4 regions of the Mesorhizobium sp. WSM4814 genome follow, and region 2 is predicted to be linked to each of the others. Evidence: predicted binding sites of a transcription regulator. Region 2 holds the regulator's gene; each other region holds the start of a gene.
What was found. Region 2 encodes PhoB, which activates phosphate uptake and scavenging genes when phosphate is short. Its sites were predicted from a motif close to TGTCATNNANCTGTCAT; they were not measured.
Positions count from the first base shown of each region.

Region 1: a site for PhoB is predicted at 2,128-2,144, ahead of AC0L2V_RS04930 (esterase-like activity of phytase family protein). Genes of this name have one in related genera too.
Region 3: a site for PhoB is predicted at 2,068-2,084, ahead of phnC (phosphonate ABC transporter ATP-binding protein). Genes of this name have one in related genera too.
Region 4: a site for PhoB is predicted at 1,743-1,759, ahead of AC0L2V_RS11315 (BtaA family protein). Genes of this name have one in related genera too.

Region 1 covers NZ_JBVVQT010000002.1:336,939-344,529, forward strand. The annotation lists gene AC0L2V_RS04915 (GFA family protein) at 1-397, shown strand, start outside; gene AC0L2V_RS04920 (hypothetical protein) at 582-830, shown strand; gene AC0L2V_RS04925 (glycoside hydrolase family 25 protein) at 1,048-2,064, shown strand; gene AC0L2V_RS04930 (esterase-like activity of phytase family protein) at 2,205-4,403, shown strand; gene AC0L2V_RS04935 (lysozyme inhibitor LprI family protein) at 4,565-4,960, shown strand; gene AC0L2V_RS04940 (glycine-rich domain-containing protein) at 5,336-6,052, shown strand; gene AC0L2V_RS04945 (vitamin B12-dependent ribonucleotide reductase) at 6,321-7,591, opposite strand, start outside.
Region 2 covers NZ_JBVVQT010000016.1:3,427-11,017, forward strand. The annotation lists gene AC0L2V_RS21850 (ATP-binding cassette domain-containing protein) at 1-440, opposite strand, end outside; gene AC0L2V_RS21855 (sugar ABC transporter permease) at 534-1,853, opposite strand; gene xylF (D-xylose ABC transporter substrate-binding protein) at 1,995-3,035, opposite strand; gene AC0L2V_RS21865 (ROK family protein) at 3,301-4,548, shown strand; gene phoB (phosphate regulon transcriptional regulator PhoB) at 4,669-5,358, opposite strand; gene phoU (phosphate signaling complex protein PhoU) at 5,375-6,082, opposite strand; gene pstB (phosphate ABC transporter ATP-binding protein PstB) at 6,118-6,933, opposite strand; gene pstA (phosphate ABC transporter permease PstA) at 6,946-7,591, opposite strand, start outside.
Region 3 covers NZ_JBVVQT010000027.1:39,894-47,484, reverse strand. The annotation lists gene phnK (phosphonate C-P lyase system protein PhnK) at 1-565, shown strand, start outside; gene phnL (phosphonate C-P lyase system protein PhnL) at 568-1,275, shown strand; gene AC0L2V_RS28190 (DapH/DapD/GlmU-related protein) at 1,272-1,892, shown strand; gene phnC (phosphonate ABC transporter ATP-binding protein) at 2,155-3,012, shown strand; gene phnD (phosphonate ABC transporter substrate-binding protein) at 3,173-4,081, shown strand; gene phnE (phosphonate ABC transporter, permease protein PhnE) at 4,158-5,132, shown strand; gene phnE (phosphonate ABC transporter, permease protein PhnE) at 5,137-6,687, shown strand; gene AC0L2V_RS28165 (sugar phosphate isomerase/epimerase family protein) at 6,675-7,556, opposite strand.
Region 4 covers NZ_JBVVQT010000005.1:176,798-184,388, reverse strand. The annotation lists gene AC0L2V_RS11320 (hydantoinase B/oxoprolinase family protein) at 1-1,599, shown strand, start outside; gene AC0L2V_RS11315 (BtaA family protein) at 1,809-3,056, shown strand; gene AC0L2V_RS11310 (class I SAM-dependent methyltransferase) at 3,053-3,739, shown strand; gene AC0L2V_RS11305 (serine hydrolase domain-containing protein) at 4,079-5,458, opposite strand; gene AC0L2V_RS11300 (glycoside hydrolase family 25 protein) at 5,793-6,584, shown strand; gene AC0L2V_RS11295 (lytic murein transglycosylase) at 6,665-7,591, shown strand, end outside.

The DNA.
Region 1 (7,591 bases), on a different contig from region 2:
GGCGAAATATCAGGGTGGCTGCCTGTGCGGGGCAGTGCGCTACCGCACCGAGGCCGCGCCGATCAACGAGCGCGTCTGCCATTGCCGGCTTTGCCAGAAGGCGCTGGGCGCGGCCTTCAACGCCCGCGTGCTGTTCCGCATCGACGACGTGACCATCGACGGGCCGGTGGCGACGGTGAATTCCTCGCCCGATCTCAAGCGCGGCTTCTGCCCGGGCTGCGGCACGACGATATTTTCCCGGCGCGACTCCGCCGGCATCATCGGCATCACCTCCGGCTCGCTCGACGATCCTTCCATGTTCAAGCCGCAGATGCATATCTGGACCGCCTCGAAGCAGCCCTGGGTACAGCTCGACGACGGACTGCCGCAATATGAAGGCGCCCCACCGCCGAATTGAAGCACAGGCGAATTGAAGTACATGCGAACTGAAGCACAGGCGAACCGAAGCGCAGGCGAAATCAAGCACAAGGCGTGCCCAAATTTTTTCGTCCGGGACACGAGATAGTCGGCAAAGCGTCATTGGCGAGCCATCATTGCCGCCTATCTATTGCCTGCGGGTCGGCAGTCGAAGGAGGCGACGGATGAACGACAGAATTAACACCCTGGATGAGCTTTTGAGCGATCCGATGGTCAAGCTGGTGATGGAGCGTGACCGCGTGCAGCCGGCCGAGCTTCGCTCGCTGCTCGAAGAAAAGGTTCGCCGGGATGATGATGCGCCGGTCAATCCCGTCACCGATCGCCCCAACTCTGATCGCCTTGGCACCGACCGCTCCGTCCCGCCCGCTCATATGGTAGCCGAGAGCTGCCACAATCTATGGTTGTGCGGCTAGGCAGCGACCTGCTGGCGTCGCGATCCTTCGCGCCCTCTCGGTCCTGCAGCGTTCCAGGCTCTCACCGCTACGGTGATAGAGCGAGCGCCTTGCCCAGCCCCTCTGCCCTAACAATTTGATTCAAACTTTGTTGGTAATTTCTTGTTAGTAATCCGGACTGGTTTGTCCGGCGGCGTTGTCTTGCCCTCGGTCTGTTGTGTTCTGCGTACAGGTCCAGATGCGGTTATCAGGCGTCGTCATCTTCTCGATCGCGTCACTTTGCCTTGCCGGCTGCACGTCCACGCCCGGCGTCGACGCGCTGCAAGTGCCGTCCAGCGAGACGACCAGTTCGGTTGTGCGGCCGCCCGCGCCGGTGGCGTCGGTCGGCGCTGCCGATGTCGAACCCGACTTCGCGCCGGAGGAGGCGACGGAGCAGACTGTGGCGATGGCCACTCCGGAGCCTGCCGAAAGCATCGAGCCGCCCGTCGAGCCGATTGCCTTGGTGGCGCCGAAGCGGCTGGCACGGGCAGCACCGATGCTCGCCGAGCCGGTCCAGCGCTATCGGTTCCGTGACGCCAAGCCGATCAATTTCGGCAGGGCATCGCCCAGACACCTCGCCGTTCACGGCGTCGACGTCTCGCGCTGGCAAGGCAATGTGAACTGGGCGAAGCTGCGCGCGCAGGGCGCGAACTTCGCCTACATCAAGGCGACCGACGGCGGCGATCATCTCGACCCGATGTTCAGGAAGAACTGGCGCAATGCCGACGCCGCCGGCCTCAAGCGCGGCGCCTATCATTTCTTCTACTGGTGCCGCACCGCTGGTGAGCAGGCTGACTGGTTCATCCGCAACGTGCCGAGGGTCGAGGGCGCCTTGCCGCCGGTGATCGATGTCGAGTGGAACGGCGAATCCAGCTGCAAGCGGCGGCCGTCGCGGCAAAAGGTGCTGGAGAAGATGCAGGTGTTCATGGACAAGCTCGAGCGCCACTACGGCCAGCGGCCCATCATCTACACCGCGCCTGATTTCTACCGCGACAATCTCAGAGGCGCATTTCTGGACTATCCATTCTGGCTGCGCGCGGTGGCACAGCACCCTTCAAAGGTCTATCCCGGCCGCAAATGGGTGTTCTGGCAGTATTCCGGCTCCGGCCTGTCGCATGGGGTGAGGGGCCGCATCGACCTCAACGTCTTCCACGGCGACGAGAGAACCTGGCGGAACTGGGTTGGCGGGCGGCAAATGGTGGCCGAGGCGGAGTAGGCGGCCGAAGAAAGCGCCCATTTGCAGGCCAGCATGAGGTGAATATCGACGGACCTGACCGCCTGTCATGGATCCGTCATCGCTTTGAAATGTCGTTCCCGCAAATCAGGTGGCTTCCATTCGAACAGGAGACGCCACCCGTGCCCCGCCATTCCGCGCTTTTCGTCCTGACGGCAGCGCTTGCTGCCTCGGTTTCGCTGCCGGCCCATGCCGACATGATGTTCAACCGGGTCGCTAGCTTCGCGGTGGCCGGAAACCTCCCGGCGGATGTCGAGAAGACCACGCCGACTTCGTCCGAGATCATCACGGCGAGCGAAGACGGCATGACGCTGGTTTATTCCGATAGCCCGCTCGGTGCTGTCGGCTTCATCGACATCGCCGATCCCAAGGCGCCCAAGGCCGGCGGCATCGTCAAGATAGCAGGCGAGCCGACCTCGGTTGTGGTCATCGGCGGCAAGGTGCTGGCCGGCGTCAACACGTCGGAAAGCAAAGCCAGGCCTTCGGGCAACCTCAGCGTTATCGACCTTGCCTCCAAGGCGATCGAAAGCACTTGCGACCTCGGCGGCCAACCGGACTCGCTGGCGTTCAGCAAGGACGGCAAGTTTTTGGCCATCGCCATCGAGAACGAGCGCGACGAGGATCTGAACGACGGTGAAATTCCGCAGATGCCGGCCGGCGACCTCAAGATATTCACGCTTGCCGAAGGCCAGCCTGATTGCGCGACGATGAAGACCGTCAACCTGGCGGGCATTGCCGAAGTCGCTGGGGAAGATCCGGAGCCGGAATTCGTCGCCTTCAACGAGGCCGGCGAGATAGCAGTCACGCTGCAGGAAAATAACCACATCGTTATCGTCAACGCCGAAACCGGCGCAATCGTCACGCACTTTTCCGCAGGCTACGCCACGCTGGACAAGATCGATACCAGGAAGAACGGTGCCTTGTCCTTCGATGGCAAGATCGAAAACGTCGCGCGCGAGCCCGACGCCGTGAAATGGCTCGACAATGACCGCCTCGCCGTCGCCAACGAAGGCGACTACAAGGGCGGCTCGCGCGGCTTCACGATCTTCAGCAAGAAGGGCGAGGTCCTCTACGATTCCGGTTCGTCCTTCGAGTACCAGGTCGCCAATGCCGGCCATTATCCCGACGACCGCAACAAGAAGGGCGTCGAGCCGGAAGGTCTCGAGATCGGCACGTTCGGCGAGGACAGGCTGATCTTCGTCGCTTCGGAGCGTGGCTCCGTTGTCGGCGTCTACAAGGACACCGGTGCGGAGCCTCGGTTTGTCCAGATCCTGCCGTCCGGCATCGGTCCGGAAGGCTTGGTCGCGATCCCGTCGCGCAATCTCCTGGTCACCGCCAACGAGGCCGACCTGGTCGAGGACGGGCTCGCCCGCTCGCACGTGATGATCTACGAGCGCTCCGAAGGCCCCGCCACCTACCCGATGATCACGGCAAAGCCCACGGCAGACGGGACGCCGCTCGGCTGGGGCGCGCTTTCGGCGCTCGCCGCCGGCGACACTGTCGGCAAGCTGTTCGCTGCCTCGGACTCGTTCTACGCCAACGCGCCCTCGATCTTCGAGATCGATGCCACCCAGACGCCGGCACTGATCACCGGCAAGACCATCGTCACGCGTGATGGCCACCCTGCACAGAAGATCGACATCGAGGGTCTTGTCGCCGACGGTGAAGGCGGCTTCTGGCTGGCCAATGAAGGGGATCCGGCAAAGCTCGTCCCGCACGCCATCCTGCGCGTCGACGAGAAGGGCGTGATCAAGCAGGAAGTCGGCTTCCCGATGGAACTGCTCGCCCACCAGAGCCGCTTCGGTCTCGAAGGCATTACTGCGGTCGGCGAGGGCGACGACCTGACGCTGGTGATGGCCGTGCAACGCGAATGGGCCGACGATCCCAAGGGCCAGGTCAAGCTTCTGGCCTACAAGCCCAAGGCCAAGGAATGGTCGGCGGTGCGTTACCCGCTCGAAGCGACCGAAGCTGGCTGGATGGGCCTGTCGGAGATCACCGCGCAGGACGGCAAGCTCTACATTCTCGAACGCGACAACCAGATCGGCGACCTGGCCAAGGTTAAGCGCATCTATTCGGTGGCGCTCGACGCCTTCAAACCTGCCAAGCTTGGTCGCGACCTGCCGTTGGTCGAAAAAACGCTGGTGCGCGACATCGTCGGCGACCTGAAATCAGCCAGCAACGGCTATGTCATCGACAAGGTCGAAGGTTTCACCATCGACAAGAACGGCGACATCTTCGTCGCCACCGACAATGACGGCGTCGACGATTCTTCCGGCGAAACCCTGTTTTTACGCCTGGGCAACATCAGCGCCGTGAACTGAGGGTGTTTCCCTCCCCCTTGAGGGGAGGGTCGATCCGCGAAGCGGATCGGGGTGGGGTCGTTTCGGCCGCTCGACTTCTGCCTGACGGACAATCCGACAACAGCCGCAGAATCTTCGCTGCGGCTGTTTTCGTTGGCGACATGCGCGGCGGGTTGACGTCTATGCTGACCGCTTCGTGTCTTATGGCATTCTACGATCCCGGTGCGCCGGATACCTTCAAATGGATGCCGACGTCGTTGAGCGCCCACATGGATGCAATCAAGACAGGACAGGCCATCGCCGGGAACGACGCGTGGGTCGGCATCTGGACGGCCATGCTTGAAGAGGCGAAGGCTGAAATCAATACGAAAGGGCCGTTGCTGGTGTGCATCAAGACGGAGGCTCATTTGAGAAGTCAAGGGCAGCCGACTGGCATCCATGGTCCGAGCTACGCCTGCTCAAAGGCTACCACGCCATCAGAACTGGCAATGTGCGACGACGAAAGCATCTGGGCGAAAGATCGAGCAATGAACTCGATATATTTCTGGATTCGCGACAACGTCGAGCCGGAACTCTGAAAACGCATCCTGGGTGTCCAACAGATCTGGCTTACAGACCGCAACGGCTGCGGAGCCAACAAAGAGTGCCTGAACTCGGTTTACGACCAAAGGCTTCAGGAACTGAAAACAATGGTCATTCAGTGATTTCGATAACGAATAGGGAAACCATCAGACGCAACAAATTCGCCCTGCCGGCGGCAATCGTCTTGGCTCTTGGTTTTCCCTCGTCCGTATCGGCGGGCGACGCGAATCTTGGGTTCACTGTCCGCCCCTCTGTTGGGGAGTGGTCGATTACAATGATGCGCAGCTAGAGAGACGCAAACACGTACCCCGCCGGTGCACTCCACAGAATGTGCTATAGTTATTGTCGTTCCACCGTCGATGAGAGGGCAGATGAGCGGACCAAGCGACCTCAATCTCTGGCATCGCATTGAAGGCTACAATTTCGATCAACCCGACATCAATCTGCCCTTCTCGGCCAGGCTTGCCCGAGAAAATGGCTGGCCGCCGGAGTTTGCGCAGCGTGTCGTCGAAGAATATAAAAAATTCGTCTACCTGATGTGCGTCTCTGACGAGATGCTGACCCCTTCGCAGGAAGTCGATGAAGCCTGGCACCTGCACCTCGTGTACACCCGCAGCTACTGGGACGATTTCTGCCGTGGCGTGCTGGGCAGGGATATCCATCACGAACCGACCGAAGGCGGTGCTGCTGAAAACTCCAAATTCCACGATTGCTACAGGCGAACGAAGGAACGGTATCAGGAAGAATTCGGCACCATGCCGCCGTCCGACATCTGGCCGGGCGAACAGATTCGCTTCGGGGACGCCGAGCGACGCACGGCCGTCGAGACATCGCGGCTGCCATATGTCACGAAGAGCCAACTCGGCACCGCTGCCTTCTATGCCTTCTTCGTTTTGTGGGCAGGATGGAGTCTCGATTGGAATTCGTCCGCGTGGATGTTGATTGTCGGAATGGCGGCATTCGTCGCCCTTACGCGCCTGCTTCCGGTCGGGCGGCCGCGAAGAGACAGACGGAACGCTAATAGCGGAGGCTGCGGCGGCGGGGGAGGCGGTGATGGCTGCGGCGGCGGGTGCGGCGGCGGTGAATGAGCAGTTTCGGGCAGGAATGTCTGCTGCCCCTGCCATTCTTCCGGACTCCTGACGTCTGCTATGGCCGCCCCTATGTGATGCAGCCTTCCCCCCGCTTAGCGGGCTTTGAGGCCGGATCGAGGCCGGAGCCTCGCGTCGGCTCTCTTCAAAATAGAAGCCCTGGGCGCGAGGGAAGCGCCCAGGGGAAGGACTCAGCTTAAGTCGCGGGAGGACTCAAACGGGTGTCTAGGGACATTCCTTAAGGTCCACCTCGCAAGTAGCATTAGTATCACGAGCATCCACTTGTACTTCCACAGGTGTCGCACTTCTCGCACGTGCCGTTCCGCACCATCGTAAAATTGTGGCATTCGGAGCATTCGTTGCCAGTGTAGCCCTGCATAAGGGATTGCTGACGCCTTGTAGCGGCAAGCGCCTTGGCCTCGGCCGCTTCTTTCGCGGCCTCGTCGGTGAACAGCCCAGTCGGGTCGGTTGCCTCCTCGTAGACGATATCCTCGACCAGTTCCTTCGCCCGCTCCTCGTAGTCTCGCTTATAGGCGATCGCTTCGTCGCTGGCCGGCTTCAGCGCCAGCACGTTGGAGCCTGAGAACGCCGTCGGCGCCGAGCGAGTGGGGGCGGGAGAGGGACTTGAACCGCCGAACCCCTTGGGGTCGGCACCCATGCCCGATACCAGCTTGACCGGCGAGACGCCGCGGGTCAGGCCCTTCGAGAACGGTGTCGCCTTGCCTTCGTTGATGCCGCGGCCGAGTGCGGTCTTGTCGAAGTCCGACTGGTCGACATGGGCGAGGTCGTGGCGGGCAAGATAGGACACGGCAAGCTCGCGGAACACGTAGTCGAGGATCGACGTGGCGTTCTTGATCGCGTCGTTGCCCTGCACCATGCCGGCCGGCTCGAATTTGGTGAAGGTGAAGGCTTCGACATATTCCTCGAGCGGCACGCCATATTGCAGGCCGAGCGAGATGGCGATGGCAAAGTTGTTCATCATCGCCCGGAAGGCCGCACCTTCCTTGTGCATGTCGATGAAGATCTCGCCAAGGCGACCGTCGTCGAATTCGCCGGTGCGCAGATAGACCTTGTGGCCGCCGACGACCGCTTTCTGGGTATAGCCCTTGCGACGGTTCGGCAGCTTTTCGCGGTCGCGATAGAGGCGTTCGACGACGCGTTCGACGATCTTTTCGGTCACCTGCACGGCGCGCTGTGAAGCAGGTGCGGCGATCAGCTGCTCGACGGCATCGTCCTCGTCGTCTTCGACGTCGGCAAGCAGCGAGGCATTGAGCGGCTGCGAGAGTTTCGAGCCGTCGCGATAGAGCGCGTTGGCCTTCAGCGCCAGCTTCCACGACAGCATGTAGGCGCCCTTGGCGTCTTCCACCGTCGCGTCGTTCGGCATGTTGATGGTCTTGGAAATGGCGCCGGAGATGAAGGGCTGCGCTGCCGCCATCATCTGGATGTGGCTGTTGATCGACAGTGAACGCTTGCCGATCTTGCCGCACGGGCTGGCGCAGTCGAACACCGGCAGATGCTGGTCTTTCAGAAATGGTGCTC
Region 2 (7,591 bases):
ACCACCGGCTCCTTGAATCGCTGGAAGCGGGGATTGAGCCTGCCCATCACCTTGCGCGACTCGGCCTCCATGGCGCCATCGTCGAGCGTGCCCCAGCCGGTCATCAGCTCGCGGCCGAGGAACAGGTTGGCGGCGGCGTCGACATTGTCGGCGAGCGCCAGCGTCTGGTAGATCGTCTCGATGCCGTATTTCTTGGCGTCGCGCGGATTGGCGATCGAAGCCTCCTCGCCATTGACGAAGATCTGACCCGAATCGCGCTTGTAGGCGCCGGACAGGATCTTGATCAGCGTCGACTTTCCCGCACCGTTGTGGCCGAGCAGCGCCACGACCTCGCCCGGGAAAAGGTCGATCGATGCATCGTCGACGGCGCGAATACCGCCGAAGGCAATCGAGATGTTGCGCATATCGATCAGTGGCGTGGGAGCAGTCGTGTCAGCCATGATCGTTCCTCTCTATGGTTTCGCCGAGCATGATGCTGGACCGAAACGGATGTCCACTTTTCGCTGATCCGGACCTTTGGCTCGGGATCATGCTCAGACCCGCTTGCGGTAGACGGTGTCGAGCCAGACGGCGACGACCAGCACGGCGCCGACGACGACGCTCTGAAGCGGTGAATCGATGCCGAGCAATACCATGCCGGACTGCAGCGACTGCATCAGAAGCGCGCCCAGCATGGCGCCGAGCACCGTGCCGGAGCCGCCGGCCAGCGACGTGCCGCCGATGACGGCTGCTGCGATGACCAAGAGTTCGTCCAGCGTGCCCAGCGCATTGGTCGCCGCATTGAGGCGGGCCGAAGCAATTGCCGCGCTGATCGCGGCCAGAACGCCCATGATCATGAACACTTTCATGGTCACCCAGCGCGTGTTGATGCCGGCGAGTTCCGCCGCTTCCGGGTTGCCGCCAATGGCAAAGACGTAGCGGCCGAATCGGGTGCGCCGGGTGATGAAGGTCATGACGATGCCGACTGCGACCGCGATCAGCACCGGTATGGCGATGCCATGGGCGATGAACAGCCCGCCCTCGGGGATGGTGATGCCGTTCCGCTGGGCGTATTGGCGAACGATGCCGATTGGCCACGGATAGGAATTGGCGATCCAGACGGCGCCGAGGATGGCGGCGCAGGCGACAACACCAAGCAGGCTCTCCGCCCAGACCGGGCGCAACGGAAACTTGAAGCGCTTGCGCTGCGACCGGCCGTTGAGCAGCATCAAGGCGACGGCCACACAGGCGAGAATGCCGACGATCCAGCTCGCGGTCGCCCCGATCGAGCCACGCGGCCCGCCACCCATCAGCTGGAACGTGGCATCGAGCGGCGCGACGGTGCGCCCGCTCGTCATCAGCCACGCCATGCCGCGCCAGATCAGCAGGCCGCCCAGCGTCACGATGAAGGCCGGAACCTCGAGATAGGCAATGATGAAGCCCTGAAGCGCGCCGATCATGAGGCCGAGCGCCACGCCGGCAGCCAGGGCGATTACCCATATCCAGGGATTTCCAAGCTGGAATCCCATGACGCGGATGAGGAATTCTGCCTGCGCAACGCCCATCACCATGCCGATCACGCCTTCGACGGAGCCGACCGAAAGATCGATGTTGCGCATCACGATGACCAGCACCATGCCGGTCGCCATGATCGCGACCGAGGAAGTTTGCACCGACAGGTTCCAGAGATTGCGCGGCGTGAGGAAAAGCCCACCCGACAGGATGTGGATTCCAACCCAGATGATCAGCAGCGCGCCGACCATGCCGAGCATGCGTATGTCGAGCTCGGTTGCCTTGAGGAAGCGGCCGAAGGGGCTGAGCTCGGATTCACGCGCCCGATCGGCAGCCGGCGTGTTGGAAGTCGTGTCGGTCATGATGTCCTCCCACCGTTGCCGTCTGCCGCGGATGCCGGAAGCAGCTTAGAAATTACCCGCGAGACGCGGAAAAACAACTCTTTTGAAAAAAACGCCGCGGCGTGAAGCCGCGGCGTTTCAGGTTTTTTTGGCGAAGGCGGATCAGTTGCAGACCGCGACGGTGCCCGCCGCCACGCCGGCGCAGACCTCTTCCTGCTTGATCCAGCCGGCGTCGATGACGACGTTGAGATTGTCCCTGGTGATGGCAATCGGCGTCAGGAACAGCGACTTGACGACATTGCCGCCCGGCGTGGTGAAATCCTTGACGCCGGCAATGTCTGTCATCGGCTTGCCGTCGGCCAGCTGCGAGGCGATCTCGGCGGCGTTCTTGCCGAGCTCGCGCGCGTCTTTCCACACCGATACGGTCTGTGTGCCCAGCGCGATACGGTTCAGCGCGGCATGGTCGCCGTCCTGGCCCGAAACCGGGACGGATCCGGCCAGGCCTTGCGCCGTCAGCGCCGCGACGACGCCACCGGCGGTGCCGTCATTGGCGGCAACCACCGCATCGACCTTGTTGTCGTTGGCGGTCAGGAACTGTTCCATGTTCTTCTGGGCGTTGGCGGGAAGCCAGCCGTCCGTATAAGCCTCGCCGACATTCTTGATCTTGCCGCTGTCGATGGCATCCTTGAGCACTTCCATGGAGCCGGCGAACAGGAAATCGGCATTCGGGTCGGCGCCCGAGCCCTTGATGAAAACGTAATTGCCTTCCGGCGCCACCTTGAACACTTCGCGGGCCTGCATGCGGCCGACTTCCTGGTTGTCGAAGGTCAGATAGAACACGTCCTTGTTCTCGATCAGCCGGTCATAGCCGACGACCGGAATGCCTTCGTCCAGCGCCTTCTGCACCGCCGGACCGATGGCCGAGGCATCCTGCGCAAGGATGATCAGCGCGTTGGCGCCCTGCGAGATCAGGCTCTCGACGTCGGTCAGCTGCTTGCCGGGATTGGACTGTGCGTCAGCGGAAATATATTTGTCGCCGGCGGCCTCGATCGCCGCCTTCATGGCGGCTTCGTCGGTCTTCCAACGCTCTTCCTGGAAGTTCGACCACGAAACGCCGATGACCTTGTCCTTGGCCTGCGCGGCCGACGCGAGCGTCAGCGACATGGCGACCCCCGCCAGAATGGCGGCTGCGAATCTCTTCATGATATTCCTCCCTGCGCCGCGTAGGGCGCGACCAACTGGCCCGAAGGCCGGCACAAAGGCTCTATTTTTTCGAGCCTCGAAAAAATACTGGTCCAACGCCGAAGCACTGTCAACACCAATTCTGATGGATGTTGACGTCCTGTCGGGCTTTTTTTCGAGGCTCGGAATAAATAATGACAGCCCCCTCCGCTTCTGCCAGTATTTGTCGGACATTACCGACGGCTTCCGATTCATGAGCGGCCGCGGCGATGAGGAGGAAACAAAAATGTCGGTGGGAATCCGTCATGACGATCTGCGCCGGCGCAACCGGGCGATGGTGATTTCGGCCGTGCGCCGGGCAGGCCAGCCGTCGCGGACCGAGATCGCCGCGACCACCGGCCTCAGCCATTCGACCATATCGGCGATCTCTGCCGACCTGATCCAGGAAGGCATCCTGGCCGAGAGCAAGGCGAGCGAGACGGTTTCGCTGAAACGCGGCCGGCCGCAGGTCGGCCTCAGCCTCAATCCGCAAGCCGCTGCGGTGTTGGCCGTCGTGTTGTCGCTGAATTTCCTGTCGGTCGCCGTCATCGATTATGCCGGACAAGTGGTCGCCGAGGACCAGCGCCGGCTGGACACGCTGACCATGTCGCGTGACGCGCTGATCGGCGAATGTGTCGCCATCGTCCGGCGCCGGCTCGAAGATCCCGACCTCGATGTCCAAAGCGTCGCCCGCATCGCGCTGGCGATCCAGGGCATCACCGATTCCCATGCGCGCGCCATGTTGTGGTCGCCGATCACGCCGCAGACGAACATCGCCTTCGCCGACATTCTGGAACGCGAGTTCGGCATCCCGGCCATCATGGAGAACGACTGCAACATGATGGCCGTGGCGCTGCGCTGGCGCCACCCGGATCGCTACCGCGATGACTTCATCGCCATCCTGCTCTCGCACGGCATCGGCATGGGGCTGGTGCTGAAGGGCGAGCTGTTCACCGGCACCCACTCCTCAGGCGGCGAATTCGGCCACATGATCCATCGGCCGGGTGGCGCGCTTTGCCGCTGCGGGCGGCGCGGTTGCGTCGAGGCTTATGCCGGCAACTACGCCATCTGGCGCAACGCAAGGCTGTTGAGCGAGAATGCCGAGCCGGTCGCCGATGTCAGCGACGCCGAGATGCGGGCACTGGCGGCCCGGGCGCGCGAGACGGACGGACCGGAGCGCGAAGCCTACCGCAAGGCCGGCGAGGCGCTCGGCTTCGGGCTCGGCAGCCTGTTCGCGCTGATCGATCCGGCGCCCGTGGCCATGGTCGGCGCCAGCGCTGCCGCCTTCGACCTGATCGAGCCGGCGCTGCGCGAGGCCATCGCCCAGACCGCCGGCGGCCAGCATTCGGGTTCGATTTCCTTCGACACCGAGCCGAACGAGTTGCCGCTGATCCGCGAAGGCTGCGCCATGCGGGCGCTAAGCTTCGTCGACCAGGAGATTTTCGCGCCGAGCATCCAGGCACGAGCCGGCTCGGTCGGAAAGAACGTGGCTTGAAGGATTCCCGGGTCGCGACTTGGGGTGTGTTGAGATTCAGGTCAGGCCGAGTCGAGAATGGTGGGTTCCGAGATCCGGAGCGGAGCGTACTTTGGGGTACGCCGGAAGCGCAGGTATCAGCTAGTCTTCCCTGATCGCATAGCCGGCGCCACGGATGGTGCGGATGACATCGGGCATGCGACCATTGTTGACCGCCTTGCGCAACCGGCCGACATGGACGTCCACCGTGCGCTCGTCGATGTAGATCGTCTCGCCCCAGACATTGTCGAGCAACTGGCTGCGCGAGAAGACCCGGCCCGGGTGCCGCATCATGAATTCGAGCAGCCGGAATTCGGTCGGCCCGAGCCGGATCTCGCTCTTCTTGCGATAGACCCGGTGCGATTCACGATCGAGCATGATGTCGCCGACCTTGAGCACGCTGGACAGCACTTCCGGCTTGGCGCGGCGCAGCAGCGCCTTGACCCTGGCCATGAATTCCGGTGTCGAGAACGGCTTGACCAGATAGTCGTCGGCTCCGGTCGAAAGGCCGCGCACCCGGTCGCTCTCCTCGCCGCGCGCGGTCAGCATGATGATCGGCAGCCGCTCGGTTTCGGGGCGCACCCGAAGCCGCCGGCAAAGCTCGATGCCGGAAACCGCCGGCACCATCCAGTCGAGCACCAAAAGATCGGGCACGTTTTCCTGCAGCCGGATTTCGGCCTCGTCGCCGCGCGTCACCACCTCGACCTGATAGCCTTCGGATTCAAGATTGTAACGGAGGAGGACGCCCAACGGCTCTTCATCCTCCACCACCATGATGCGCGGCGCGATCATCGGCCGGTCACTCCTGTCATGTCGCCGGCGCCGACATCGTCGTTTCGTCGAGCTTCGGGCGGTCCGCCGGCAATTGCTGCCCGGTCACGACAAAGTAGGCGTTTTCGGCGATGTTGGTGACGTGATCGCCGATACGCTCGAGATTCTTGGCGCAGAACAGAAGGTGCGTGCAGGCGGTGATGTTGCGCGGATCCTCCATCATGTAGGTCAGGAGCTCGCGAAAAACCGCCGTGTATTTCACGTCGATCTTCTGGTCGTCGGCGCGCAGTTCCTTCAACGCGCCGGCATCGCGCGACACATAGTGCTCGACCACCCCGCGCAGCTGCACAAGAACGAGATCCGCCATCGCGTCAATACCGTGCGACAGATTACGCGGCGTCGCGCTCTGCCCGACTGCGCTGACCCGTTTGGCTATGTTCTTGGCCAGATCGCCGATGCGCTCGAGATCGCCAGCCATGCGGATTGCGCCAACCACGGCGCGCAGATCCTGCGCCATCGGCTGCCGCTTGGCGATCAGCGTGATGGCGCTGTCATCGAGTTCGCGCTGCCGCGCATCCATGATGGCGTCGTCCGAGACGACGCGCTGCGCCATCGCATTGTCCGACGCAAGCAGCGCGCGGATCGAGGCCGCTACCATTGCGGCGGCGAGCTCGTCCATGTCGCGGATCAGCCGGTCGATGTGCTCCAGTTCCTCGTCGAAAGATGCGACGGTGTGTTCACCCATGGTGCTGTCCTCGTGTTCGAAATTCGCCGGACCGCTCAGCCGAACCGGCCGGTGATGTAGTCCTGGGTGCGCTTGTCGTCGGGGTTGGTGAACATCTTGTCGGTCGCGCCCTCCTCGACCAGATAGCCGAGATGGAACATCGCCGTGCGTTGCGACACGCGCGCCGCCTGCTGCATCGAATGGGTGACGATGACGATCGTATAGTTCTGGCGCAGTTCGTCGATCAGTTCCTCGACGCGGGCGGTGGCGATAGGATCGAGCGCCGAACAGGGCTCGTCCATCAGGATCACTTCCGGCGACACGGCGATGGCGCGCGCAATGCACAGGCGCTGCTGCTGTCCGCCGGACAGGCCGGTACCCGACTCGAGCAGGCGATCCTTGACCTCGTTGAACAGGCCGGCCTTCTTCAGGCTCGATTCGACGATGCCGTCCAACTCGGCCTTGCTCCTGGCCAGGCCGTGGATGCGCGGACCGTAGGCGACGTTTTCGTAGATCGACTTCGGAAACGGGTTCGGCTTCTGGAACACCATGCCGACGCGAGCTCGCAGCTCGACGACATCGATTTTCGGGTCGTAGACATCCTCGCCGTCGAGCGTGATCTTGCCGCTCACCCGCGCGATATCGATCGTGTCGTTCATTCGGTTCAGGCAACGCAGGAACGTCGACTTGCCGCAGCCCGATGGGCCGATCAACGCCGTCACCTGATGCTCGCGGACATCGAGATCGACGTCGAACAGTGCTCGCTTCTCGCCGTAGTGAACGGAGACCTTTTCGCCCTTCATCTTGATCGAAGGGGCGTTGGTTGCGCTGCTCAGTTTCTGCTCGACGCCGGCTTCCGTCATGATGTTCATATCCTCTACTCCTTACCAGCGCCGCTCGAAGCGCCTGCGCAGTATCACCGCGATGGCATTCATGATGACCAAAAACACCAGCAAAATCAAAATCGCCGCCGAAGTCTTCTGCTGGAACCCCGCTTCCGGGAAATCCGCCCACATGAAAATCTGCACCGGCAGGATCGTCGCGGGATCGGTGAAGCCGCCGGGAATGTCGACGATGAAGGCGACCATGCCGATCATCAGCAACGGCGCGGTTTCGCCCAGCGCATGCGCCATTCCGAGGATGGTGCCGGTCATGATGCCCGGCATCGCCAGTGGCAGGACGTGATGGAATACGGTCTGGACCTTGGACGCTCCGATGCCAAGCGCCGCCTCGCGGATCGACGGCGGCACGGCGCGCAGCGAAGCGCGCGAGGCGATAATGATGATCGGCAAGGTCATCAGCGCCAGCACCATGCCGCCGACCACCGGGGCTGAGCGCGGCATGCCGAAGAAATTCAGGAATACGGCAAGTCCAAGCAGGCCGAAGACGATCGAAGGCACCGCCGCCAGATTGTTGATATTCACTTCGATCATCGTCGTCAGCCGGTTCTTGGGCGCAAATTCCTCAAGATAGATCGCCGCTGAAACGCCGATCGGGAAGGCGATGGCGAGGGTTACGATCATGGTCAGG
Region 3 (7,591 bases), on a different contig from region 2:
GTTCCGCGAGCTTTACCGCATGAGCGAGGCCGAGCGCCGCTTCCTGATGCGCACCGACTGGGGTTTTGTCCATCAGAACCCCGCCGACGGGCTGCGCATGACGGTCTCGGCCGGCGCCAATGTCGGCGAGCGGCTGATGGCGGTCGGCGATCGCCACTATGGCAAAATCCGCGCTACCGCCGTCGACTGGCTGTCGCGCGTCGAGATCGACGAGGACCGTATCGACGACGAACCGCGGGCCTTTTCCGGCGGCATGCGCCAGCGCCTGCAGATCGCCCGCAACCTCGTCACCGGGCCGCGGCTGGTGTTCATGGACGAGCCGACCGGCGGCCTCGACGTTTCCGTGCAGGCGCGCCTGCTCGACCTGTTGCGCGGCCTGGTCACCGATCTCGGCCTGGCGGCGATCGTCGTCACCCACGACCTTGCGGTGGCGCGTCTGCTGTCGCAACGCATGATGGTGATGAAGGACGGCCGCGTCGTCGAAAGCGGCCTCACCGACCGCGTGCTTGACGATCCCCGCGCGCCCTACACCCAGCTTCTCGTTTCTTCCATTCTGCAGGTGTGATCATGGCAACCCCGCTCGTCGTCTCCGATGTCGCCAAGAGCTTCACCATGCATCTGCGCGACGGCATCAGACTGCCGGTCGTCGCCGGCGTGTCGTTCTCGATCAGGAGCGGCGAATGCGCCGTGCTCGGCGGCCCCTCCGGCGCCGGCAAGAGCTCGATCCTGAAGATGCTCTACGGCAACTATGCCGTCGATGCAGGCCAGATCATCGTCCAGCACGAGGACGGGCTCATCGATCTGGCGACGGCCAGCCCACGCACCGTGCTTGCCGTGCGCCGGCTCACGATCGGCTATGTCAGCCAGTTCCTGCGCACAGTGCCGCGCGTCTCGGCGCTGGATGTCGTCGCCGAACCGCTGGTCGAGCGCGGCGAGGACCGCGAGGTCGCGCGCGGCAAGGCACGCGCCTTGCTGGCGCAACTCAACCTGCCGGAAAAGCTCTGGGCACTGCCGCCGGCGACCTTTTCCGGCGGCGAGCAGCAGCGCGTCAACATCGCGCGCGGCTTCATCACCGAGCACCCGATCCTGCTGCTCGACGAACCGACCGCCTCGCTCGACGCCAGCAACCGTGACGTGGTGATTGCGCTGATCGCGGCCAAGAAGGCGGCCGGCGTCGCCCTACTTGGCATCTTCCACGACCACGACGTGCGCGAGGCAGTGGCCGACCGCGTCATCGACGTGACCGCTTTTGCCGCCGGGAAAATCGCCGCATGACCAGAAAACTGTCGGAAACGCCGCTTGTCCACGAGACAGCGGAAGTCGACAACTCGACGCTCGGCCGCTGGACCGAGATCGCCGAACGCTGCCGGCTTTCGGAAAGTACGCTCGGCGACTATTCCTACATGATGCAGGACTGCAGCGCCTGGTGCGCGACGATCGGCAAATTCGCCAACATCGCCGCCAGCGTGCGCATCAACGCCACCAACCATCCGACCTGGCGGCCGACGCTGCACCATTTCACCTATCGCGCCTCTGACTACTGGGACGACGCCGAGCACGAGAGCGAATTCTTTGCCCAGCGCCGCGCCAAACGGGTCACCATCGGCCACGACACCTGGCTTGGCCACGGCTCGACCATCCTGCCCGGCGTCAGCGTCGGCGACGGTGCGGCGGTCGGCGCCGGCGCCGTGGTGTCGAAAGACGTCGCGCCCTACACCATCGTCGGCGGCGTGCCGGCCAAACCGATCCGCGAACGCTTCGACCGCCGCACTGCGGAACGCTATCGGGCACTTGCCTGGTGGGATTGGGACCACGCCCGCCTGCGCGCCGCGCTCGACGATTTTCGCGCGCTTTCGGCGGAAGCATTTCTGGAAAAATACGGCAGTTGGTGAATGGTCAATAGTGAATGGCGGCAGGGAAGCCGTTCTTATCACCATTCACCATTCACCATTCACCATTCACCATTCACCATTCACCATTCACCATTCACCATTCACCATTCACCATTCACTTGATCGAACCGCGTCCGCCGGCTCGCCCCTTCCAGGCTGTGGACGGTAACAAAACTGACATCAATCCGACACCGCGGTTTCACGCGGCTGCGCTAGCCAAGGTTAACAGACCTTCAACTGCGACTGGACTGGAACCTGCTCTATGCCAGCAATCTCAGCCACGCTCGAAATCCGCGGCGTCACCCGTCGGTTTGGCAGGAACACCGCCGTCAGCAATGTCGACATCTCGATCCCGCACGGCCAAATGGTCGGAATCATCGGCCGCTCGGGCGCCGGCAAGTCGACGCTTTTGCGCATGATCAACCGCCTCATCGATCCGAGCCAGGGCTCGATTTTCTTTGACGGCGCCGAAGTCTCCAGCCTGCGCGGCTCGCTGCTCAGGCGCTGGCAGCGCGATTGCGCCATGATCTTTCAGCAATTCAACCTGGTGCCGCGCCTCGACGTGCTGACCAATGTGCTGCTCGGCCGGCTCAATCACCGCTCGACCGTTGTCAATCTGCTCGGTGTCTTCTCCCGCGAGGAACGGGCCGAGGCGATCGCGGCGCTCGAGCGTCTCGACATCGCCCGCACGGCGCTGCAGCCGGCCGGCACCTTGTCCGGCGGCCAGCAGCAGCGCGTCGCGATTGCCCGCGCCATGATGCAGCAGCCGAAAGTCATCCTCGCCGACGAGCCGATCGCCTCGCTCGACCCGCTCAACGCCAAGGTGGTGATGGATTCGCTGCAGGACATCAATCTGCGCGAGGGCCTCACCGTGGTCACCAATCTGCACACGCTGGATACCGCGCGCACCTATTGCAACCGCATCATCGGCATGGCCGCCGGCAAGGTGGTGTTCGACGGCCCGCCCGAAGAGCTCAATCGGGAGGCCGTGCGCATGGTCTATGGCGCCGACAGCAATGGCGGCGAAATCTCCGAGGCGATCACTTCGACCAGCGTCACCATCAAGCAAAAGATCGTCGCATCCGCCGGACCGCTCGAGCCCGCATTTCCCGGCTACTAGGTCCACGATCCGGCAAATGGATACCGGTATACGAGTATACGAAAGCAGACGACGAAAGAGCGCCTGGACCGCCAGTCCGCATCAAGGCCGGGCATAACAAAGCGCCGTCAAAATTCGAACGCTGCCGGCGCGATGCCGGAACCAACAGGAGAGACGCGAAATGTTTAGAAAAATACTTTTCGGTGCCGTTTCCATCCTCGCCATGGCGATGGGCGCAGTCCAGGCACAGGACCTGAAAGAATTCCGCGTCGGCATTCTGGGCGGCGAGAACGAAGCCGACCGCCTGCGCAACTACCAGTGCTTCGCCGACCACATCAAGCAAGTCCTCGGCGTCGAAAAAGTTTCGCTGTTCCCGGCCGCCGACTACGACGGCGTCATCCAGGGCCTGCTCGGCGGCACGCTCGACTTTGCCGAACTCGGCGCTTCCGCCTACGCCAAGGTCTATCTCGAAAACAAGGACGCGGTTCAACCGATCCTGACGACGATCCAGACCGACGGCTCGACCGGCTACCGTGCGGTCATGGTCGCTCGGGCTGATTCCGGCATCAAGACGCTCGCCGACATGAAGGGCAAGAAACTCGGTTTCGCCGATCCCGATTCGACCTCCGGTTACCTGATCCCGGTCACGTCACTGCCCAAGGACATCGGCATGGATGTGAAGAGCTACTTCGCGTCGACCGGTTTCGGCGGCGGCCATGAACAGCTTGTCCTTGAAGTCCTGAAGGGCACGTTCGATGCCGGCACCACCTGGGCCTCCGGCGTCGGCGACTTCAACGACGGCTACAGCTCGGGCAATCTGCGCAAGATGGTCGACAAGGGCGTCCTCAAGATGGATGACCTCGTCGAACTGTGGCAGTCGCCCCTGATCCCGAACGGCCCGCTGGTATTGCGTACGTCGATCGACGCCGGCACCAGGCAGAAGATCACCGATTTCCTGACCAAGCTTCCGGAAACCGATCCGGCCTGTTTCTCGGCAATTCAAGGCGGCGATTACAAGGGCTATTCACCGGTCACCCCGGAATTCTACCAGCCGATCATCGACGCCCGTAAGGCGAAGATCGGCTCGTAGAAACAAACTGCCACAACGCCGCCGGGGCCATGTGCCGCCGGCGGCGTTGCCGCATCAGGGGCCGGGAAAAACATCGATGAGTGCGACCGAAATTTACCGCGCGCCCGCGCTTTCACCGGAGGGAGCCACCGTTGAGCGGCACTGGCGCGATCTTGCCGCCCGCCGGCGCCTTTACACGATCGGCGGCCTGGTTTTCCTGTTTCTTGCACTCTCCGGCTCGCTCTGGTTTGCCAACGAAACCAACGCCGGAAAGTTCTTCGACCGCCTTCCCTACGTCGCCGACTTTTTCGCCGAGTTGAAGCCGCGCGACTGGTTCGACCCGGCGCGTGCGCTGTTCGACCTGCCGTCCCCCTATGACGACGGCAGCCTCAAGTTCGACTACCCGGAAGGCCGGGTCTACCTGACCCAGGGCATCTACATTCCGGAGTATTTCCACCGGATGATCGAGACGCTGAACATCGCCCTGTTTTCGACGCTGGTGGGCGCCACATTCGGTTTCCTGCTCTGCTTCTTCGCTGCAGGCAATATCACGGCCAGCCGCTGGCTCCGTTTCGCTATCCGCCGCTTCCTTGAAATTGTCCGCGCGTTTCCGGAAATTGTCATTGCCGGCTTTTTTCTGGCGATTTTCTCGCTAGGGCCGATTCCTGCGATCATTGCGGTCAGCATCCATACCGTCGGCGCGCTCGGAAAAATGTTCTTCGAAGTCGTCGAAAATGCCGACATGAAACCTGAGGAAGGCTTGCGCGCCGTGGGCGCCAATTGGGTCGAGCGGGTGTGGTTCGGCATCGTGCCCCAGGTCCTGCCCAACTTCATCAGCTATTTCCTGCTCCGCTTCGAGATCAATGTGCGCGCTTCGACCATACTTGGCGCCGTCGGCGCCGGCGGCATCGGCGAATCCCTGCGTCTTTCGATCGGCCGGGGCCATGAGGCCAAGACCATCGCCATCGTCTTCCTGCTGTTCTGCACGATTGTCGCCGTCGACCAGCTTTCGGCATGGCTGAGACATCGTCTTGTCGGCCGGCAGGCGTTCGCGTACGGGCGCGGAGAATAAGAAAATGAAAGCCGATGCCATCAACGACATCGCCGCTCGCCACCCGGACGCGTTCCGGCGCTCGCTGTGGAAGCGCTATGCCACCCCGATCGGCATCCTTCTTTGCATTCTCTACACCTTCTACTGCGCCTGGTTCTTCTCGGTCGCCGCCGTTCTGGAAAAGGCGAACTGGAACCTTGCCGGCGCTTATCTCGCCGACTGGGTGTCTTACGAAATCCGGCCCGACATCGAATTCAAGGACAATCATCTGACAATCGACTACTCCCGCTTCTCCAAGCTGGGATCCAATCCAGATCCCGACTGGGTGGCCAAGCAGATCGCCGTCATCGAGCGGCAGGTCGAGGCAGCGCCGGCACCGGCGACCGCGACCAACAAGTCGTCGCAGGATTCGTTCATGGCGCCTGGTGCGCCAACTGCCGAGAACCCGACCGCCCCCTCGGGCCAATCCGCTCCTGCGGTGCCTGAAACGGTGCGCGAAAACGCCGTCGTGGCGGCGACCGTCACCCTTGGCAATGGCCGGATCGCCGTCACGCCAAACCTGGTCACCGTGACGCGCGGCGCCGAAAGCGTCGTCTTTGACATCGCCAAGGGCAGCTCTGTGACACCGCGCACACCGCTGCCTGACTGGATCGAGCAACGCAGGCCAGGCTCGACAGCCTATGTCTCGTTCGGATTTCTCGGCCGCGCTGAGGTGCAGAACGACGAGGTGGTCGCCTGGCGACGTTTCTTCGGTTGGGCCAATTTCGTGTTTGACACGAACTCGCCATTCTGGGGAAAGCCGTTCGGCGAGGTCGCTTCACTGATCGTTTCCGGGGCACGCATCGACCCGTCGCGGTCAAACGCGGCGCTCGCCTGGGACAACATTTTGAACAACGCCGAGTGGCAGCACGGCGACGTCTGGCTGAAACTCTTACAGACCATCGTCATGGCTTTCGTCGGCACCGTGCTGGCCTCGATCGTCGCCTTTCCACTCGCATTCCTGGCTGCGCGCAACGTCACACCGAGCCGCATAGCCAACCAGGTGACAAAGCGCTTCTTCGATTTCCTGCGCTCGGTCGACATGCTGATCTGGGCGCTGTTTTTTACGCGCGGCTTTGGTCCTGGGCCGCTGGCCGGCATGTCGGCTATCTTCTTCACCGACACCGGAACCCTGGGCAAACTTTATTCCGAGGCGCTGGAGAACATCGACGACAAGCAGCGCGAGGGCATCCGCTCGGTTGGCGCCACCCCGGCAATGGTGCAGCGCTACGGCGTGCTGCCCCAGGTTCTGCCGGTATTCCTCAGCCAATCCCTTTATTTCTGGGAATCGAACATCCGGTCAGCGACGATCATCGGCGCTGTCGGCGCCGGCGGCATCGGCCTGAAATTGTGGGAGGCCATGCGCACCAACACCAACTGGGCCAATGTTTTCTACATGGTTCTGCTGATCCTGCTTGTCGTTTTTATCTTCGACAGCATCTCCAGCTATCTCCGCCGCAAGCTGATGGGGACCGTCGCAAACAGCAATGATGAGCGGCGCGTTTCCGCCCGGCCGCCGGCAGTTCAGATCGCCTGAGAGAAAGGCTGCGTCCAGGCACCAGCCTTTTTCCAGCCGCTCTTGATGTGCTTGTAGCCGTCGCGGTAGACGGCTTCCGGGCTTTCCGAAAAATCGCGCCACACCTTGGTAGCCGCCGCCAAATCTTTCAGCGAGCGGCCGAAGGCCTCGATCGTCAGCCAGTCGTCATAGCCGCTCTTGCGGATGGCCGAGAACGTCTCTTGCCACGGAATATGGCCGCGCCCCGGCACGCCGCGATCATTCTCCGAAATATGGATATGAACGACATTTTTGCGGTTGCGCGTATAGGCGCCGATCGCGTCCGTCTCTTCGATATTGGCGTGGAAAGTGTCGTACATCGCCTTGATGTGCGGCCGGCCGATTGCGTCGACATGCTCCGACAGATCGTCCATCGTGTTGAGCAGATAGCACTCGAAGCGGTTGAGCGCCTCCAGCCCGATGGTGACGTTCTTGTTGCCGGCATGGTCGCCGATGGCGCGTTGCGAGGCGACGGAGCGCTTTTTCTCCGCCGCTGTCGGCCCACTGCCGGAAAAGGCGCCGAGCGTCGAATGCAGCGGGCCGCTCAGCGTTCTGGCGCCAAGCGCATGTGTGCAGTCGATCGCCCATTTCATATAATCGATGCCGGCCTTGCGCGTTAAGGCATCGGCCGAGATCAAATTCATCGCCGGATCGCCCATCGCCGAAACGGCGGTGCGCTCTAGCCCGATGCGGTCGAGCAGCGTGCCGAGCTTCTTGTAATCGTCCGGCGTGCCGGCAAAGATCGGTATCTCGACGCCGTCGAAGCCGGTCGCCTTGATATCCCTGAGCAGCGGCTCGTGTTTCTTCGACACGGCCGTCGTCCACAAAAACATGCACATGCCGATTTTCATCGACGCCCCCTCCCTTTTTGACGGCCGGCTGGCTC
Region 4 (7,591 bases), on a different contig from region 2:
CTGCAAAACACCGCCTATTCGGTCAACATCAAGGAACGGCTGGATTTCTCCTGTGCCGTCTTCGACCGCAATGGCGCGCTGGTCGCCAATGCGCCGCACATGCCGGTGCATCTCGGCTCCATGGACCGTTCGGTGGAAACCATCATCCGGCTCAACTCCGGCGACATTCACCCCGGCGACGTCTTCGCACTGAATGCGCCTTATAATGGCGGCACGCATCTGCCTGACATTACGGTGGTGACACCGGTCTTCTCCCTCCCCCTCGAGGGGAGGGTGGCGGCGAAGCCGCCGGGTGGGGTCGGCTCAGACGGCACCACAAGAACGTCGAGCACTGCCGCAGCGACCCCCTCCGCCGCCTTCGGCGGCACCTCCCCCTCAAGGGGGGAGGAGATCCTCTTCTACGTCGCCTCGCGCGGCCATCATGCCGATATCGGCGGCACCGCGCCCGGCTCGATGACGCCGCTCGCCACCACCGTCGACGAGGAAGGCGTGCTGTTCGACAATTTCCGCATCGTCGATCGCGGCCGGTTCCGCGAGAAGGAGCTGGAGACGCTGCTCACCGACCACCCCTACCCGGCACGCAACCCGCACCAGAACATCGCCGACCTCAAGGCGCAGATTGCCGCCAATGAAAAGGGCGTGGCCGAGTTGCGCGAGATGGTCGGGCATTTCGGCCTTGGCGTGGTCGAGGCCTATATGGGCCATGTCCAGGACAATGCCGCCGAAAGCGTGCGCCGCGTGCTGGAGCGGCTGCCCGACAGCTCCGTATACGAGTATCCGACCGACACCGGCCAAATCATCAAGGTGAAGATATCGGTCGACCGGCAAAAGCGTGAGGCGACCGTCGACTTCACTGGCACATCGCCGGTCATGAAGAACAACTTCAACGCCCCCGAGCCGGTCGCCCGCGCAGCCGTGCTCTATGTGTTCCGCGTCATGGTCGAGGACATGATCCCGATGAATGCCGGGTGTCTGAGACCGATCAACATCATCATTCCCGAAGGTTGCATGCTGAAGCCGACCTACCCGGCCGCGGTCGTCGCCGGCAATGTCGAGACCTCGCAGCATGTCACCAATGCGCTGTTCGGCGCCATGGGCGCGATGGCCAATGCGCAAGGCACGATGAACAATCTCACCTTCGGCAACAAGCAGTACCAGTATTACGAGACGATCTGCTCCGGCTCGCCGGCAGGCCGGATGAACAGCGGTCGCGGCTTTGCCGGCACCTCCGGCGTCCACACCCACATGACCAATTCGCGCCTGACCGACCCGGAAGTGCTGGAGTTGCGGTTCCCCGTCCTGCTCGAGGATTTCCACATCCGCGAAGGCTCCGGCGGCAAAGGCAAATGGAGTGCCGGCGACGGCACCGAGCGCACCATCCGTTTCCTCGAAAAGATGGAATGCGCGATCCTGTCCTCACATCGCAATCGCCCGCCGCAAGGCCTGGACGGCGGCGGCGATGGTGAGGTCGGCTCGACCAAGGTTCGCCGCAAGGATGGCCGCATCGAAGTCCTGAAGGCTTGCGACCAGACGGTGCTCGAGGCCGGTGAAGCCGTCATCGTGACGACGCCGACGCCGGGCGGATTTGGCCGCCCCTAAGGGGGCATCCAGAATTCGCTCCGGCGAGTCAGGTGGGGTGGTTTTCGAGAACCGAAGCGGAGCGGACATTTGGTCCGTGAGCATCGGAAGCGCAGAAAACCGCGTCAGATGACCGCCGGAGTAGAATTATCGATGCCCCCGACTGTCACCGGCCTGTCATCCACCTGCGCTACCCGCTTGCGCCAGAGCAAACGGGGAATCGCCTTGTCATGACGGATGTTTCCGGAGAACTGGTTTTTCGCCGCGGCAAGCAAGTTGGCAAGGCCGTCTACCAGAACCGCCCGCTGTCGAAGGCCGGCCTCTCCGAGCGGCTCTTCGCCTTGCTGTTTTCCGGCCTCGTCTATCCACAAATCTGGGAAGACCCCGACGTCGACATGGAGGCGATGCAGCTTGGCCAGGGCCACCGCGTCGTCACCATCGCCTCGGGCGGCTGCAACATCCTTGCCTATCTCACCCGGTCACCCGAAAGGGTCGACGCCGTCGATCTCAACGCCGCCCATATCGCGCTGAACCGCATGAAGCTCGAAGCGGTGCGCCATCTGCCGTCGCAGGGCGACCTGTTCCGTTTCTTCGGCGCTGCCGAGACCCGTCACAATTCGCAAGCCTACGACCGTTTCATCGCGCCGCATCTCGACCCGGTCAGCCGCCATTACTGGGAACATCGCAACTGGCGCCGGCGTCGCCGCATCGCCGTCTTCGACCGCAATTTCTACCAGACCGGGCTGCTCGGCCTGTTCATTGCCATGGGCCATCGCACCGCCAAATTCTTCGGCGTCGATCCGGCCGGCATCATGGAAGCCAAAAGCATGGCCGACCAGCGCCGCTTCTTCGACGAGGAACTGGCGCCGGTCTTCGAAAAACCGCTGCTGAAATGGGCAACATCGCGAAAAGCCTCGCTGTTCGGCCTCGGCATTCCGCCGGCGCAGTACGATTCGCTGATCACCTCGGGCGACGGCACCATGGCCAGCGTGCTGAAGGCCCGGCTGGAAAAGCTCGCCTGCGATTTTCCGCTGGAGAACAACTATTTCGCCTGGCAGGCTTTTGCCCGCCGCTATCCCAATCCCGGCGAGGCGGCGCTGCCTGCCTATCTCGAAAAACGCAACTACCAGGCGATCCGCAACAATGTCGACCGCGTCGCCATCCACCATGCCAATCTGATCGAATTCCTTGCCGGCAAGGATGCCGGTTCGGTCGACCGTTTCGTCCTGCTCGACGCGCAGGACTGGATGACCGACGACCAGCTCAATGCGCTGTGGGCTGAGATCACCCGCACCGCGTCGACCGATGCTCGCGTCATCTTCCGCACCGCGGCCGAACCCAGCCTGTTGCCCGGCCGGGTCTCGAAGTCGCTGCTCGACCAGTGGAGCTATGCGGACCAGGCCTCGCGCGAATTCTCGGCCCGCGACCGTTCGGCGATCTATGGCGGCTTCCACCTTTATGTGAAGCAAGCCGCATGAGCGCGACCGAACCGCCGGCCACGCACGGCGAACCGCCGGCCAGGCATGCCGAACTGATGGACGGCGTCTACCGCTGGCAGCGGCACATCTACGACCTCACCCGCAAATATTACCTGCTCGGTCGCGACCGGTTGATATCAGGGCTGGATGTGCCGGGCGGCGGCACCGTCCTCGAACTCGGCTGCGGCACCGGCCGCAACATCGTCCTCGCCGCCCACCTTTATCCCGACGCCCGTTTCTTCGGTCTCGATATTTCAGCCGAAATGCTGGAAACGGCCACTGCTGCCATTGCCCGCGAAGGTCTTTCCGGCCACGTCAAGCTGGCGCGCGGCGACGCCACCGATTTCGACGCGAAGGCGCTATTTTCCGTCGAAAGCTTTGACCGCATTTTTGTCTCGTATTCGCTGTCGATGATCCCCAGCTGGGAGAAGACGATTTGCGCGGCACTTGCAGCCCTGTCACCCGGCGGTTCGCTGCACGTCGTCGATTTCGGCCAGCAGGAAGCCCTGCCCCGCTGGTTCCGCATGCTGCTGCGCGGCTGGCTGAGAAAATTCCACGTCGAGCCGCGCGAGGCCCTGCGGGACGTCCTGCAATCGGAATCTGCAAAGATCGGCGCAACCCTTCGGTTTAGAACGCTTTATCGCGGTTACGCCTGGCTGGCTGTGATCAAGATCGCCGTCTAGCTCCTCAGCACGGAGGATTTGGCTTTTGACTGACGGGCGCTGACGACCGGCCTGCAGCTGGCAGCTTCGCTGACGGCGCCTGCACATCAACGTTGGACGTTAGCGAAAGCCGCAATCACGGCCAATCTCCCCCCTTGTGGGGGAGATGTCCGGCAGGACAGAGGGGGGCGCCTCGCTCCGCGATCGAAGGTTCTGCACCTCAGCAGCGCTCCAAGGTCACGGAATCCCAAGATCGGTCGCGTCGCTTCGCTCCTCGCCCGACGAGCGGGCGCGTGTTGATCGTGCAAGGCCTTTGGCGACGGCTGCATAGACGCTGCGGCGAGCGACCGCCGCATTCCTCTAATCCAGCGCCTTCACCAGTGCTGCCAGCATGGTCTGCGGCCGGTAGCCGAGCTTGGCCGGCGTCAGGCCGAGCCGCACCACTACAAGCTGCTCCGACGGGATGATGGAGACCGTCTGCCCGTCATGGCCTTCCATCCAATAGCTGTCCCTAGGCAGACCCGCAGCGATGCCGGCGCCGGGGCTCTCTTCGTCGCCCGGACCCTCGATCCACACCTGGCCGCTGCCATAGACTTTCGAGCCGGGTGCGGCTTCCCGCATCCAGGCGACGAAGCCGGCAGGCAGGACCTCCTGGCCGTTCCAGACACCATCCTGCAGCAGGAACTGGCCGAAGCGCGCCCAGTCGCGGGCGGTGGCGTAGAGATAGGACGAGCCGACGAAGGTGCCATGCTCGTCGGCCTCCAGCACAGCGCTCTGCATGCCGAGCGGGTCGAACAGCGAAACCCTCGGCCACGCCAGCGCCTTGTCCTTATCGCCGATCGCATCCTGCCAGAGCCGCGACAGCATCACTGCCGTGCCGCTCGAATAGGAAAATACCTTGCCCACCTCGCCGGTCAGCGGCTTGGATCCGGCAAAGCCCGCCATATCAGGCTCGAGATAGAGCATCCGCGTCACGTCGGTGACGTCGCCATAATCCTCGTTGAACTCCAGCCCGCTCGACATCGCCATCATGTCGGCGAGACTGATGGCGGCGCGGCCGTCCGCTTTCCAGGGTCCGAACAGGCCCTGGTTGGTCATCACCATCTTGCCGTCCTTCACCACCGTGCCGACGATCGCGGCATTGACCGTCTTGGTCATCGACCAGCCAAGCAGCGGCGTCTTTTCGGTAAAACCTGCACCATAACGCTCGGCGACGATGCGGCCGTTCTTGACCACCACCACAGCCCGCATACCGGCGCCGGTCATTGCAGGATCGTCGAGGATTTTCACGATTTCGGGGTTTTGCGAGGCATCAACTCTGTCGCCCTCCGGCCAGAGCACGTCGAGCGGCGGCGCCGGTGTCAGCGGCGCCCCGGCGACTGCTTTGGCCCTGGCGCTGTCGCCATCCGGAACCGAAGCACAGCCGAGCCCGTCGCGAACGACGGCGACGCTCTTGCCGAACACGCCGAACAGCCCGGCCGAAACCGTCCCCTGCTCCCAGTCGACCGACACCCGCATCAGCCTGAGCAGCGGGTGGCCCGGCGCCTGCACGTCGACGGCGAGCACCTGATCGGCATCGCGTCCGGCGATAAAGACATTCGAGCAGACGATCTTGGCCGTATAGCCCGAGCCGACGCGGATCAGTTCCGGCGGCGCCAGATACAGCCAGGCAGCGAGTGCTGCGACCGCCAGCACGGCCAGCCCGAGCAGCCATTTCACCAGCCTCAGAACAGTCTGCATTCTTCCGACTCTCCCCGGACGCTCATCCATGCCATTGATTTGCCGCCATTGCTTCGGCAAAATCGCGGTTCTGGTCGAGCGCTGTCAACGGAATATCAACCATGATCGGCGATCACTGATGCATGTCGCCCAAAAGCATGCCCCCGGGCCCGAACCGGGGGTGCGCAGCGGTTTTGGGATAACGACATGCCATAAAAAAGATCAAGGCGCGCCGAAGCGGCGCGCTTTGGGATAGGAGAGCGGTCCTGTGGGGCGATCGCTTGGGGGCACGGTCGAGGGACCACCTGCAGCAACAACCCATCAGCGGCCGGCTGAAACCGGTTCAGGAGTAGCGATGCGCCGTTTCGCGGCTTTCATTATGCTGACGCTGCTGGGCGCCTGCTCGACCGTCGCCGATCTTGCGCCTCCCTCATCGGGCGCGCCGAGCGTTGCGGTGCGCGCACCCCGTTTTGACGACTCCGACCCGCATGAGTGGGACAGCGGCGCGCCGTGGAGCTATGCCGTTCATGGCACCGACGTCTCCAAATACCAGACCTCGGTCGATTGGCCGGCGGCCAGGGCCAGCGGCATTTCCTTCGTTTTCGTCAAGGCGACGGAAGGTGGCGATCGCTTCGACGCGTATTTCAACGAGCATTGGAGCCGCACGAAAGCCGCCGGAATTCCGCGCGCCGCCTATCATTTCTACTATTTTTGCACGCCGGCCGCGACGCAGGCGCGCTGGTTCATCCAGAACGTGCCCAGAGACCGCTCGGCAATGCCGCCGGTTCTCGACATGGAATGGAACCCGCAATCGCCGACCTGCAAGCTGCGTCCCAATGCGGCCACGGTGCGCAGCGAGATGAGCACTTTCCTCGAAATCGTCGAAAAGCACTATGGCAAGAAGCCGATCATCTACACCTCGATCGATTTCTTCGACGACAACGGCCTGTCGGCCTTCCGCGGCTATCCCTACTGGCTGCGTTCGGTGGCCGGCCATCCGCGCAAAAGATACGGCAGCCACCCGTTCACCTTCTGGCAGTACACCGGAACCGGTATTGTGCCGGGCATCTCAGGCAAGGCCGATATCAACGTGTTCAACGGCTCGGAAGCCACCTGGAACAAATGGCTGCGGCAGAACACCCGTTGACAGCGGGCCTGCAGCCTGCTTTTCGACACAGCCAATGAAGGACGCCTGCAACCGCCGGTAATCTTCTCGGGAGGATGGCGATGCGATTGCGCTTGGAAATTCTCGCGGCGCTGTTTCTGGCCGCCACGGCGCCGGCGGTGGCACAGCAATGTGGTGGCGATTTCCAGGCATGGAAGCAGGGCGTTGTGGCCGAGGCGAAGAATGCCGGCGTCGGCACTGCCGGACTCGAGGCGCTGGAAACCGCCGCTCTCGATGGAAAGGTGCTGGCGCGAGATCGCGCTCAAGGCGTCTTTACCCAGACCTTCATCGAGTTTTCGAACCGCATGATATCGGCCTATCGGCTGAAGCAGGGCGCCGTCATCTTAAAGGAATATGCCGACGTGTTTGCCCGCGCCGATCGCGAATTCGGCGTTCAGGCCCCGGTCATTGCCGCCTTCTGGGCGCTGGAAACCGATTTCGGCGCCGTGCAGGGCGATTTCCAAACGCTGAACGCGTTGGTCACGCTCTCTCACGACTGTCGTCGCCCGCAGCTCTTCCGGCCCCAGATCGTGCCATTGTTGACGCTGATCGATCGCGGCGTGGTCCCGGCCGACGTCACCGGCGCCTGGGCGGGCGAAATCGGCCAGACGCAGATGCTGCCTTCCGACTATCTCGGCCGAGGCGTCGACGGCGACGGCGATGAAGTGATCGACCTGCGCGGCAGCGCGCCTGATGTGATCATGACCACGGCCAACAAGATCACGTCGCGCGGCTGGAAACGCGACCAGCCCTGGATCGAGGAAGTCCGCGTGCCCGACGACTTGCCCTGGGACCAGACCGGCCGCACCAACAAGCTGCCGCTAACGCAATGGGCTCAGTGGGGTGTCACCAACCCGAACGGCACGCCGCTTGTCGACAACGGCCTGAAGGCAGGCCTCGCGCTGCCTATGGGCCGCAAGGGGCCGGCCTTCCTGGTCTACGACAATTTCGACGTCTACCTCGAATGGAACCAGTCCTTCACCTATGCA